DNA from 2 places in the Parageobacillus sp. KH3-4 genome. Region 2 is predicted to be linked to the other one. Evidence: riboswitches for the same ligand, from Rfam matches in the RefSeq annotation. Region 2 holds a riboswitch; the other holds the start of a gene.
What was found. A riboswitch is a leader RNA that binds a small molecule or an ion and turns the genes downstream of it on or off. The one in region 2 is predicted to bind thiamine pyrophosphate.
Positions count from the first base shown of each region.

Region 1: another riboswitch for thiamine pyrophosphate. It lies ahead of thiM (hydroxyethylthiazole kinase); the one in region 2 lies ahead of tenA (thiaminase II).

Region 1 covers NZ_AP025627.1:1,544,183-1,549,823, reverse strand. Annotated here, with positions in the region: gene thiE (thiamine phosphate synthase) at 1-573, opposite strand, end outside; gene thiD (bifunctional hydroxymethylpyrimidine kinase/phosphomethylpyrimidine kinase) at 583-1,386, opposite strand; gene thiM (hydroxyethylthiazole kinase) at 1,401-2,210, opposite strand; TPP riboswitch at 2,272-2,384, opposite strand; gene MWM02_RS08065 (glycosyltransferase family 2 protein) at 2,441-3,466, opposite strand; gene MWM02_RS08060 (DUF6044 family protein) at 3,480-5,147, opposite strand; gene MWM02_RS08055 (hypothetical protein) at 5,287-5,472, opposite strand; gene MWM02_RS08050 (hypothetical protein) at 5,469-5,641, opposite strand, start outside.
Region 2 covers NZ_AP025627.1:3,121,844-3,127,484, reverse strand. Annotated here, with positions in the region: gene MWM02_RS15735 (hypothetical protein) at 1-36, shown strand, start outside; gene MWM02_RS15730 (MFS transporter) at 238-1,428, shown strand; gene MWM02_RS15725 (class I SAM-dependent rRNA methyltransferase) at 1,461-2,645, opposite strand; gene MWM02_RS15720 (hypothetical protein) at 2,735-2,971, shown strand; TPP riboswitch at 3,043-3,150, shown strand; gene tenA (thiaminase II) at 3,250-3,948, shown strand; gene MWM02_RS15710 (ECF transporter S component) at 3,932-4,522, shown strand; gene MWM02_RS15705 (ABC transporter ATP-binding protein) at 4,541-5,641, shown strand, end outside.

The sequences.
Region 1 (5,641 bases), 1.6 Mb from region 2:
GCCGTCTGCTCCGGCGTTCATCACTTCGCCGGCATTTTCCGCAGTAATGCCGCCAATGCCCACCATTGGAATATCGATTCCATGGTCGCGAAGAAAGCGAATAATCCCGGGGCCTTGGGCTTGTTTCGCATCTGTTTTCGATTTCGTCGGATAAATTGGCCCTACTCCGATATAATCAGCGCCAGCAGCGACTGCCGCTTGCGCTTCTTCCAAATTATGCGCCGACACTCCGAGAATTTTGTCGCCGATTTTTTCACGGACGACGCGCGCATCTTCATCATCCTGCCCGATATGCACCCCATCAGCATCAATAGCAAGCGCTAGTTCGACATCGTCATTGACGATAAACGGTATGCCGCGCTTTTGGCAAATGGCTTGCAGCTGTTTGGCAAACTCGTATTTTTGTTCGCCGGCAAACGCGCCGCTCCCTTTCTCACGAAATTGAAACAGCGTGATTCCGCCATCGATCGCTTCTGTTAACACTTCGAATGGCTGTTTTTTACAGTTTACACTTCCCATAATAAAATACACTTTCAATCGTTGCTTCATCTCTTCACTCGCGATCCGCGCCAATTTCCTCACCTACCGTGTTTGGTTGTCCCGGTACGCCCAATGGTTCGTCGGACCGTGGCCGTGGCCGATGCCTAATTCATGCTCAATGGCGGCTTGAATGAACGATTTCGCTGTCTGCACCGCTTCTTGAACCGTTTTTCCTTTGGCGAGCTCCGCCGTGATCGCCGCGGAAAACGTACAGCCCGTTCCGTGCGTATGTTTCGTATCAATGCGCTTGCTTGTGAAATAGAAAAATTCGCTGCCATCATATAATATATCGACCGTTTCCTCTCCGTCATCGTCGTGTCCGCCTTTAATTACGACATATTTCACTCCCTGTTCATGCAGGCGTTTCGCCGCTTCTTTGCGGTCCTCGATCGTTCGAATCTCCAGGCCGGTTAACGCTTCTGCCTCTGGAATGTTTGGGGTTGCCACCATCGCGAGCGGAAGCAAATATGTTTTCAGCGCGCTTACCGCCTCTTCTTGCAACAGCGGGGCGCCGCCTTTGGCAATCATGACCGGGTCGACGACGAGACGGTCCCATCCGAATTGTTTCACTTTCGCGGCAACTGCTTCAATAATTTCTGCACTAAACAGCATCCCCGTTTTTACCGCATCCGCTCCTAAATCGGTGCCGACGGATTCCATTTGTTGCGCGACCGCTTCCGGCGACAATGGGTACACTCCTTGCACGCCGAGCGTGTTTTGCGCCGTTACCGCCGTTAACGCGGACATTCCGAATACACGCAATTCTTGAAACGTCTTTAAATCCGCTTGAATCCCAGCGCCGCCGCCGCTGTCTGAACCGGCAATCGTCAACGCTTTATATACCATGATTTTCTCTCCTTTCATTCTCCTTGTTCGATGCGCCCGTATTTGCTGATTTCCTCCGCTTCCACGCGGGAAAGCGCGTCCAAAAAGGCGATTTGGAAGCTGCCAGGTCCTTGGTCTCCTGCATTTTTTGCTGCGATTTCTGCGGCAACCCCGTAGCTGACAAGCGCCGCTGCCGCCGCTTTTAGCACATCCCGCTCCACCGCGGCAAAAGCGCCGATCACGGATGTCAACAAGCAGCCGGTCCCGGTTACTTTCGTTAACAATGGATGTCCGTTATGAATGATATATATTGTCTCTCCATCTGTCGCGACATCGTCTTTTCCGGTAATGACGACTACCGTTTTCAGCTGCTTCGCCGCTTTTTTCGCCAAAGCAACGACATCGCCGCTTCCTTCTCCAGCGTCAACTCCTTTAATCTTCCACGTTTCCCCAATAACATTGGCAATTTCCGCCGCATTGCCGCGAATGGCCGATACTGCCACATTGCGAACGATGTTTCGCGCCGTCTCCGTGCGATACGGCGTCGCGCCGGCGCCAACAGGATCAAACATAACCGGGACGCCCGCTTCATTTGCCGACTTTCCGGCGATGACCATCGCTTCTACTTCCGTTTGATTTAATGTTCCGATATTTAAAACGAGCGCTCCGGCGATTTTGGCCATATCGGCGACTTCCTCTTTCGCATACGCCATCACCGGTGAAGCGCCTAACGCAAGCAAACCGTTCGCCGTAAAATTCGTTACGACAACGTTCGTAATATTATGTACGAGCGGGTTGGCTTTTCTCACCATTTGCAATACGTTTGCCGCTTCCTGGCTATTCATGTCCCATCCTCTCCCTTTTTTGCAAAATAAAAAACACTTTGCGCGCAAGCAAAGTGTATACGCATCTCATAGTCACTTTCCCTGCGCTGGCATTACCCAAACAGGTTCGAGCGGTCAACGGCGGAATATAGCCGTACTCTCAGCCTGCTTCCGCAAGCTCCCGCAAATAACATATATAATTTTTCACCAAAAAGTCTACTCCTTCTTTTCACATATTGCAAGTGAAATTATTACGAACGGTGTTTTCTCATTCCTGTCATCGTTGATCTTTCGGTTAGCGCAGGGGAGCGATGCTGCGGCTCCCATAAATTAAATAAATCAAGATCGACAATGTATCGAGGGCGGCGTTTTGTTTCTTTGTAAATTTTTCCAATATATTCCCCGATCAAGCCAAAGGCAATCAGCTGCAAGCCGCCGAGAAACCAAATGGATATAATGAGTGATGTCCATCCTGTCTGCGTATGGCCGGTAAATTTTAAAAAAAGGAAATATCCTCCGAATAATAGGCTAATGAAAAAAGAAGCAAAGCCGATGAGTGAAATCATGCGAATCGGCGTAACGCTAAACGAAGTGATTCCATCAAAAGCAAACGCAATCATTTTTTTGAGCGGATATTTCGTTTTTCCTGCAAGACGCTCTTTCCGGTCATATTGGACGGTTGTGGAACGGAGGCCAAGCAGCGGCACGATTCCGCGCAAAAACAAATTCACCTCTTCAAACCGTTCAAGCTCCTCGACCGCGCGCCGGCTCAGCAAACGATAATCGGCATGGTTATACACAAGGTCGACCCCCATCGCCCTCATCAGTTTATAAAACCATTGGGCGGTGTGGCGTTTAAAAAACGTATCAGTATCACGCTTATTCCGCACCCCATATACGATTTCATAGCCTTCATGAAACTTTTCGATGAAGTCGCGAATAACAGCAATGTCATCTTGCAAGTCGGCATCGATGGAAACGATGCAATCAGAACGCGTTTTCGCGGCTAAAAGTCCCGCCAGCAGCGCGTTTTGATGACCGGCGTTGCGCGCAAGTTTCAACCCTTTTACGTCTGGATAACGCAAGCTTGCTTTATAAATAATGTCCCACGTCGCGTCATCGCTTCCATCATCGACAAACAATAACGCGCTTTCGGGAGAAATAAGCCGCTCGGCGATCAGCTCCTCACGCAGGCCGCGTAGCCTATCGATCGTTTCCGGCAATACTTCTTCTTCATTGTAACACGGCACGACAATCGTAAGCATCGGTTCGTTCATGTCTATCCCCTCCTTACGGCATCACCTTGTACAAATAAATCGTCCATGCCGATTGTTTGGAACGAAACACTTTTACAAGCGCCAGCTGATTTTGTTTTGCGTTTTCAATCGGCAACGCCGAAAAAATGTAACGGCCGCCCATTTCGTGAAACACGTCGGTATTTAGCTGTAAACGTCTAATTGTTCGTTTGGAATGTTTTTTAAACATATAATGTTTCCCTAATTCGTCGACAAAAATGTAGCAGCGCCCTCCCCATTCATCAAAGTATTCGCGCAGCTTTTTGTTTTTTGCCAGCTCTTGCTCGATAATTTGGCGAAACTTGTGCTTATACGAAAGCGGATAAAAATTGTTATACGTATCCAACGTGTAAAAGCCGTTATATTGCGCGATTGCCGGATGAATGCCGATGCTGGCGACACGGTATGTATGAACGGGCCGTCCAATATATTCTTTCATTTCTTGAAACTGCTTTTCCGCATAAAACTCGCGAAACGACGGCTTATTGCGATGCGCAACTTCCTCGTTAAAAGCGGCAAGAACGACGAACTGGGCAGCAAGCGCCGCAAAACACACATTTTTCCATAAAATTCCTTGTTGCCATAAAATTTTGAGCGAAACGGCAAACAGTACGTAAATAACTGTCGGCCGCAAAAAGTGATAGCGGGCAAAATTAAATTTATCAAGAATGTCGAAACGCTCCGTTAACGGAACCCATCCTTTGTAAAACCAAAACGCGTACCACGTCGACAGCGCGACATTCAACACGTGTAAAAATATAAACAGCTTTTCCTGCTTCCATAACTTTTTCATCCAAACGATGTACAACGCCGTTAACGTCACCGGCAAAATGACCAGTCCGTGCACCGTCATCACATGCGTATGGCCGAGAACGTAATTTTTCACCATCAAACGTACGACGCGCCACAGCGGCAGACGAGCGTGAAAATATTCATCACGGCTCGTCGGTTCATCGGAAAATAACAGCGAATGAACAAAGCGATAATCAATCGCCAAATAAATGGCAATCATGTAGACAATGGCAAAGAAAAAACGCCAATTCCACCCTTTTCCACGGATGACGTCAACGAGCCACCATATTCCCATCGCGCTTAAGAAAAAGAAGAAACCGAGCACAAAACTTGAATAAAACGGCAATAATGTAAGTACAAGATAGTTGACCCACGAACGCTCGCCAGCGCGGATATTTAAAAACGCCCAAAGCGCAAGCGGCATGCCAAGCGTGCTAAGCATCCCCGACGGCCAAAACGGCGTCAGCGCAAAAGCAAGGGACGTGCCAACGCGGATCCACATCCATTTTCGCTCGGGAATGACATATTTCCGCAACAGCAAGTACATGCCGATAAACGCAAACACGCGAGTAATCGTCTGGCTTAATCCATATGCGTAAATAGATGGAAATAACGCGTGAAGCCAGACGATTCCGCTGAATTCTGTACCGAACACATTTCGCGGCAGCCCGTTTGCGATTTGCGGGATGACGGCATGAATGGAGCCAAACAGTTCCCCGCTTCTTGTGACGACTTTATACCAGGCAATATTGGAATCCAAATTATCATGCACCCGCATATGTGCATCCTCGCCAAGCAAAAAATATGGCGACACAAATAAAGCGATCGCAACAAACGAGAAGAACAGGAGTCGCTTTTCCGTAACTGTCACCTCTTCCCCTCCTTTTTAAAATACCTTCCCTTATTTTTGAACAAAAAAGGAAAAATATTCATTTTTTTCTTATCATAAACAAAGACCGCTCCAAAAAGCAGCCTGTCTTTGCTTTCCGGAAGCGGTCTTATGTTACCGACTACGCAAACCAATTGACGGGATTTTTGACAAGCATTTGCTCTAACGGTTCTTCTGCCACTTCCACTCTCTTCAGTGTCAGAATGATCGTTTCGAATAAATGCCCGACATGCCAATTGCTCATTAACGAAACAAATGGTTCAGGTATTTGCGGCGGACGCCCAAAGCCAAATATTGACTGTATCACGGGAAAGCATGAAACTCGTCACGAAGCAATGATAATATATTCCATTTTTTTACGACAGCGATTCCCGTCTCAAGCACTTCCTTGAAACGAAAAGGTCCGAGCGTCACATCCCCCTGAAACCCGGGATACTCAAAAACAAAATGCTCATGGATCAGCACCTTTCCCAGCC
Region 2 (5,641 bases):
GCGAGCGGCGCGTATTGCGAGATTATTAAAGCTTAGTACAAAATGTTGGAAGTATAGTGAGTGAAGGGGCTAACCGCACTTTTCGGTTAGCCTCTTTTCTCTTCTATGATGGAGAAAGGCAGATAGCGTGGCGAAGAAACAATGGGTTATTTCTGTCATGTCTTTGCTATTTTTATGTTATACTACAAAATATTGAGGGACACGAAATAAAAATGCAAATTGGAAGGAGGATATTTTGTGAATGTGCAACGAAGTAGCGCAGTGATAGAAGCAAAAGAAAAAATTTGGACAAAAGATTTTGTGCTAATTTGTTTAGCCAATTTTTTTGTTTTTCTCGGCTTTCAAATGACGTTGCCGACGATTCCGCTTTTTGTCGAGCATCTTGGCGGAAATGATCAGCTAATCGGTCTGGTTGTCGGGATTTTTACGTTTTCGGCGTTAATCATGCGACCGTTTGCCGGTCATGCGCTTGAGACGAAGGGACGGCGTTTCATATTTTTGTTAGGACTTGCGATATTTGTCTTTTCTGTAGGGTCATATAGCTTTATTACAAGCATCTTATTGCTCTTTATGATGAGAGTCATTCAAGGCATTGGATGGGGGTTTTCCACCACGGCGGCAGGCACGATTGCAACAGACATCATTCCTGCCAGCCGAAGAGGAGAAGGAATGGGATATTATGGCTTGTCAGGGAATTTAGCGCTTGCTTTCGGACCGTCTGCAGGGTTATTGCTTGCTGGAATTTTGTCTTTTCACCATCTTTTTTTGATTTGTGCCGCTTTAGGCTTGGCGTCACTGTTGTTTGCCGCGAATATTACATATAAAAAGGTTGAGAAACAGCAAATGCAAGCGCATCATAAATGGGATATTTATGAAAAAAGCGCGCTGGAACCGTCGATTTTACTGTTTTTCCTGACGGTAACGTTTGGGGGAATCGCATCATTTCTTCCATTGTATACAGCAGAAAAAGGAGTTTCAGGAATTCAATGGTATTTCTTGCTATACGCGCTTGCACTCATGGTGACGAGAACGTTTGCCGGGCAGTTGTATGACAAAAAAGGACACCGGGCGGTATTTATACCGGGTGCCGCATTGATTCTCATTGCCATGTTATTGTTGGCCTGGCTGCCAAGCAATGTGATTTTGTTTACCGCAGCTATTCTTTACGGGTTGGGATTTGGAACAGTACAACCGGCGCTGCAAGCATGGTCTGTCGAGAGGGCGGCAAAAAACCGCAAAGGAATGGCGAATGCGACCTTTTTCGCGTTTTTCGATTTAGGGGTTGGCGTAGGAGCGATGGTGTTTGGACAAATCGGCCACTGGTTCGGTTACTCTAGCATTTATATGACCGCCGCGCTCTCCGTGCTGATTTCTATTAGTTTTTACCTATATATCTTGCATAGAAATAAAAAAATGCGAAACGCTTAGGACAAGTGATAATCCTAAGCGTTTTCTACTATTTACCTGCGCGAGCGCACTTCGTAAATGGCAAATTTTAAATAATCGCCTTCGTCGGCGGCAAGCAGCTTCGGATGGTCGTAGCCGGCGCCGCTCCAGTACACTTGCCGCAAAATTTTCTTCGCGTCAAACGCCGCTTCTGCGATCATCGCTTGGAACAAATCGGCGTGAACATGATACGAGCAGCTGGCGGTGACGAAAAAGCCGCCATCTTTGACAAGCTTTAAGCCGTTTAAGTTAATGTCTTTATAGCCGCGCAACGCTTTCGGAACGGCTTGTGCCGATTTCGCAAACGCCGGCGGGTCAATGATGACGACATCCCATTTCTTTCCGTCGCGAACTGCTTCGCGCAAATAATCGAAGGCATTGGCGACGACAAAATCGACGTTGGTAAAGCCGTTTAGCGCCGCATTGCGCTTTGCAGTTTCAATAGCGTGTTCGGAAATATCGACCGCGGTGACGTGTTTCGCTCCATATAAGCACGCATTGAGCATAAACGAACCGGTATGAGTAAAACAATCGAGCACCGTTGTATCGCTGTTAATAAGCGGTTTAATCGCCGCGCGGTTTTGTCTTTGGTCGAAGAAAAATCCCGTCTTTTGCCCGTTTTCAATGTCAACGATATATTTGACGCCGTTTTCTTCAATCAGCACTTCCGTTTCCGACTCGCCGTACCAAAAGCCTTTTTCTTGAGGCAATCCTTCCAGCTCGCGGACATACACGTCATTGCGCAAATAAATCGCTTTTGGCTGAAAAACTTCCAGCAAGCCGCGCAAAATCCAGTCTTTCCGTTTTTCCATTCCAAGAGAAAGAATTTGCGCGACAAGCACGTCTTCGTATTTATCGACGATCAGCCCCGGCAAAAAGTCGGCTTCGCCGTAAATGGCACGGCATGAGCGAACGCCGGGAATCATTCGCTGGCGGTACTCCCATGCTTTGCGGATTCGGGCGACAAACAATTGTTCATTTAGCTCTTCATCGGGATTTTGTGTCAAAACGCGCACAATAATTTGCGATTTCGGGTTAATATAGCCCTTTGCCAAAAAGTAGCGTTGATGATTGTATACATCGACAAAATCGCCTGGCTCAAAATCACCTTCAATATAATCGACTTCGCTTTGAAAAATCCACGGATGTCCTTGTTCTAACCGTTTTTTCCGCTTTCGTTTTAAAAATACGTTTGCCACGTTCTCCACTCCATTATGATGATGTAGTCGTTTGCTTTTTCTATGATACAGAATTGCGGCAAAAGAAGCAATGTGGACAGCGTGTCAACATGCGGGGATATAGATCAGATGATCGCAGCGGCAGGTTGGGGATTGAGAAAGCAAGTAAAAGCGCATTGGATTGGCATAGGGAATACGATTATCGGCAACGACAGATGGCCAGTCTGAAAACGATCGTCGGTGTAAAAATTCAAGCATATGCAGCGGTGAAGCGCCTGACGAACGCGGCAGGGCGCGAAGGGGAAACGCGTTATATAGGCGATGTGGCGAAAATTTCGGATGCGTAGCCGAAAAAGGGTTGACAATGATATTCACAGTGATATGATATACTCAAATAAGAAAATTTCATAGCGGACGCACAATCCACTAGGGGGGCCTTCAGAAAGGCTGAGATCAAAGTGTGCCTTTGAGACCCTTAGAACCTGATCTGGGTAATACCAGCGTAGGGAAGTGGAGTGGCGCAGTCGTGGTTTTTCCGTGTTTTTTGGCGACTAGTGTTTAACACCACTTTCTTTGCGCTTTTGTAAAGGAAGTGGTGTTTATTTTTTTAAAAGGGGAGATAAAGATGTCGTTTGCGATGGAATTGCGGAAAAAGGCCGACACCATTTGGCAGGCAAGTTTTGAACATCCTTTTGTGAGAGAGTTGGGGGAAGGGACGCTAGACCTTGTTCGTTTTCGTTATTATGTCATGCAAGATGCATATTATTTGCGCCATTTTGCGAGAGTGCAAGCGCTTGGAGCGGCGAAGTCTCCGGATTTGGCGACAACCGCACGCATGGCGCATCATGCCCAAAGCACATGTGAAGCGGAATTATCTTTGCATGAGACGTTTGCCGAGCTGCTTGGGATCACGGAAGAAGAGAAAGCGTCATTTATTCCGGCCCCAACCGCATACGCATATACGTCGCATATGTACCGGGCTGCGTACGAAGGACATCTAGGAGATGTGATTGCAGCGATTTTGCCGTGCTATTGGCTCTATTATGAAATTGGCGAGAGATTAAAAGATTGCCAGCCAGAAGAGCCAATCTATCAGAAATGGATTGGAACATACAGCTCCGAATGGTTTCGCGGCCTAGTGAAAGAGCAAATCGCCCGTTTGGATGCGATCGCCAAAGCAGTTACCGAATCTGATCGCAAGCGGATGGAGCAGCATTTTCTTATTAGCAGTGAATATGAGTACGAATTTTGGGAAATGGCATATCGTTTAGAAACATGGCCATCAGCAAGAAAGGAGATAAGAGAACATGCCAGCAACAACTAAAGGATTGAGGCTCGTTGATATTTTAACGACAATTGTGATTGCTGTCGTTTTTGGGATCATCTATAAAATTTGGGGGCCGCTTTATTACTCTGTTAAGCCACTCGGCTTCCATATTGATCAATTGATTTACGGCATGTGGTTTATCGCTGCGTCGGTGGCGTACTTGTTGATTCGTAAACCGGGCGTCGCGCTATTGGCGGAAATTGCTGCTTCTTCTGGAGAATTGATTATGGGTTCCGAATGGGGGTTAGAAGTGCTCATTTACGGAGTTGTGCAAGGACTTTTAGCGGAAGCAGTGTTTGCCGCATTTCGCTATAAACGATTTGACGCGTTGGTCGTGTCGCTTGGAGCGATTGGCTCGACGATCGGTTCGCTTGTGATGGATTTTTACAAAGGGTATATTGAAGCACTGGCTCCTTGGAACTTGGCGTTATTCCTTATCGCCCGCTTTATTGGCGCGATTGTCATTTCTGGTGTTTTCGCTGCTTCGCTAGTAAAGGCGTTGGAAAAAACGGGAGTGGTACAAATGCTGCGTCCAGCTTCAAAAGATGATTACGACGCGCTTGATCGTTAAAAAGGTGGCGTGCGAACGATGAAACCGATAGCTTCTGTGGAACGGTTGCGCTTGAAATTTCCTGGGAAAGATACGCTGTTATTCAAAGATTTATCGATCACATTTTACGAAGGAGAAAAAGTGTTGTTGCTCGGTCCATCCGGGTGCGGAAAATCGACATTGTTGCAAGTGCTGTCTGGCTTGATTCCGCATTCAATCGACGTTCCGATGAAAGCGGAACGGGTGCAGCTTCCCGATCATTGGGGTTATGTCTTTCAAGATCCTGATTCACAATTTTGCATGCCGTTTGTCGATGAAGAGATTGCCTTTGCGCTTGAAAACATCGGTGTGCCGCGCGAACAGATGAAAGAGAGGATCGAAAATCTGCTAGAAGCGGTTGGGCTTTTTGTCGATCCACATACTGATATTCATACGTTATCGGGAGGGATGAAGCAGCGGCTCGCCCTTGCTTCCGCGCTCGCGTTAGAGCCGGATGTGCTGTTTTTGGACGAACCGACGGCGATGATTGACGAAGAAGGGACGAAAGCGATTTGGCAGACGGTCAAACAAATCGCTCGCGACAAAACAGTGATCATCGTCGAACATAAAATCGATCATGTGCTTGATTTCGTCGATCGGATTATTTTATTGAACGATCAAGGCAAGATCATTGCTGATGGTCAAGCGCAAACGGTGTTTTCTAATTATAAAGACGTCATTGCTTCCCAAGGCATTTGGCATCCTGGCGTCTGGGATGAATATATAGCGAAGCGGCAATACCGGCGGGCGGCCGTCCAACAAGAGAAAATGATTCATCTTCGCCAATTTCGTGGATACCGCCTGCGCGATGTAAAAATACGCGTCGATGAAGCGACTGTGCGTGCGGGGGAATGGATTGCCATTACCGGCAAAAACGGTGCCGGGAAAAGCACGTTGTTGCACGCGTTGATGAAACTGATCCGCACAGACGGAACATATGAGTTATACGGAGAAGACAGCAAGCGGCTGAAACAGCTTCATCGTTTGATTGCGTTTGTCTTTCAAAATCCGGAATTTCAGTTTGTCGCTAATTCCGTGCGGGAGGAGATTGCATATTCGCTTCGTTTGGAAAAACGAAGTGAAGAGGAAATTACAGAAACG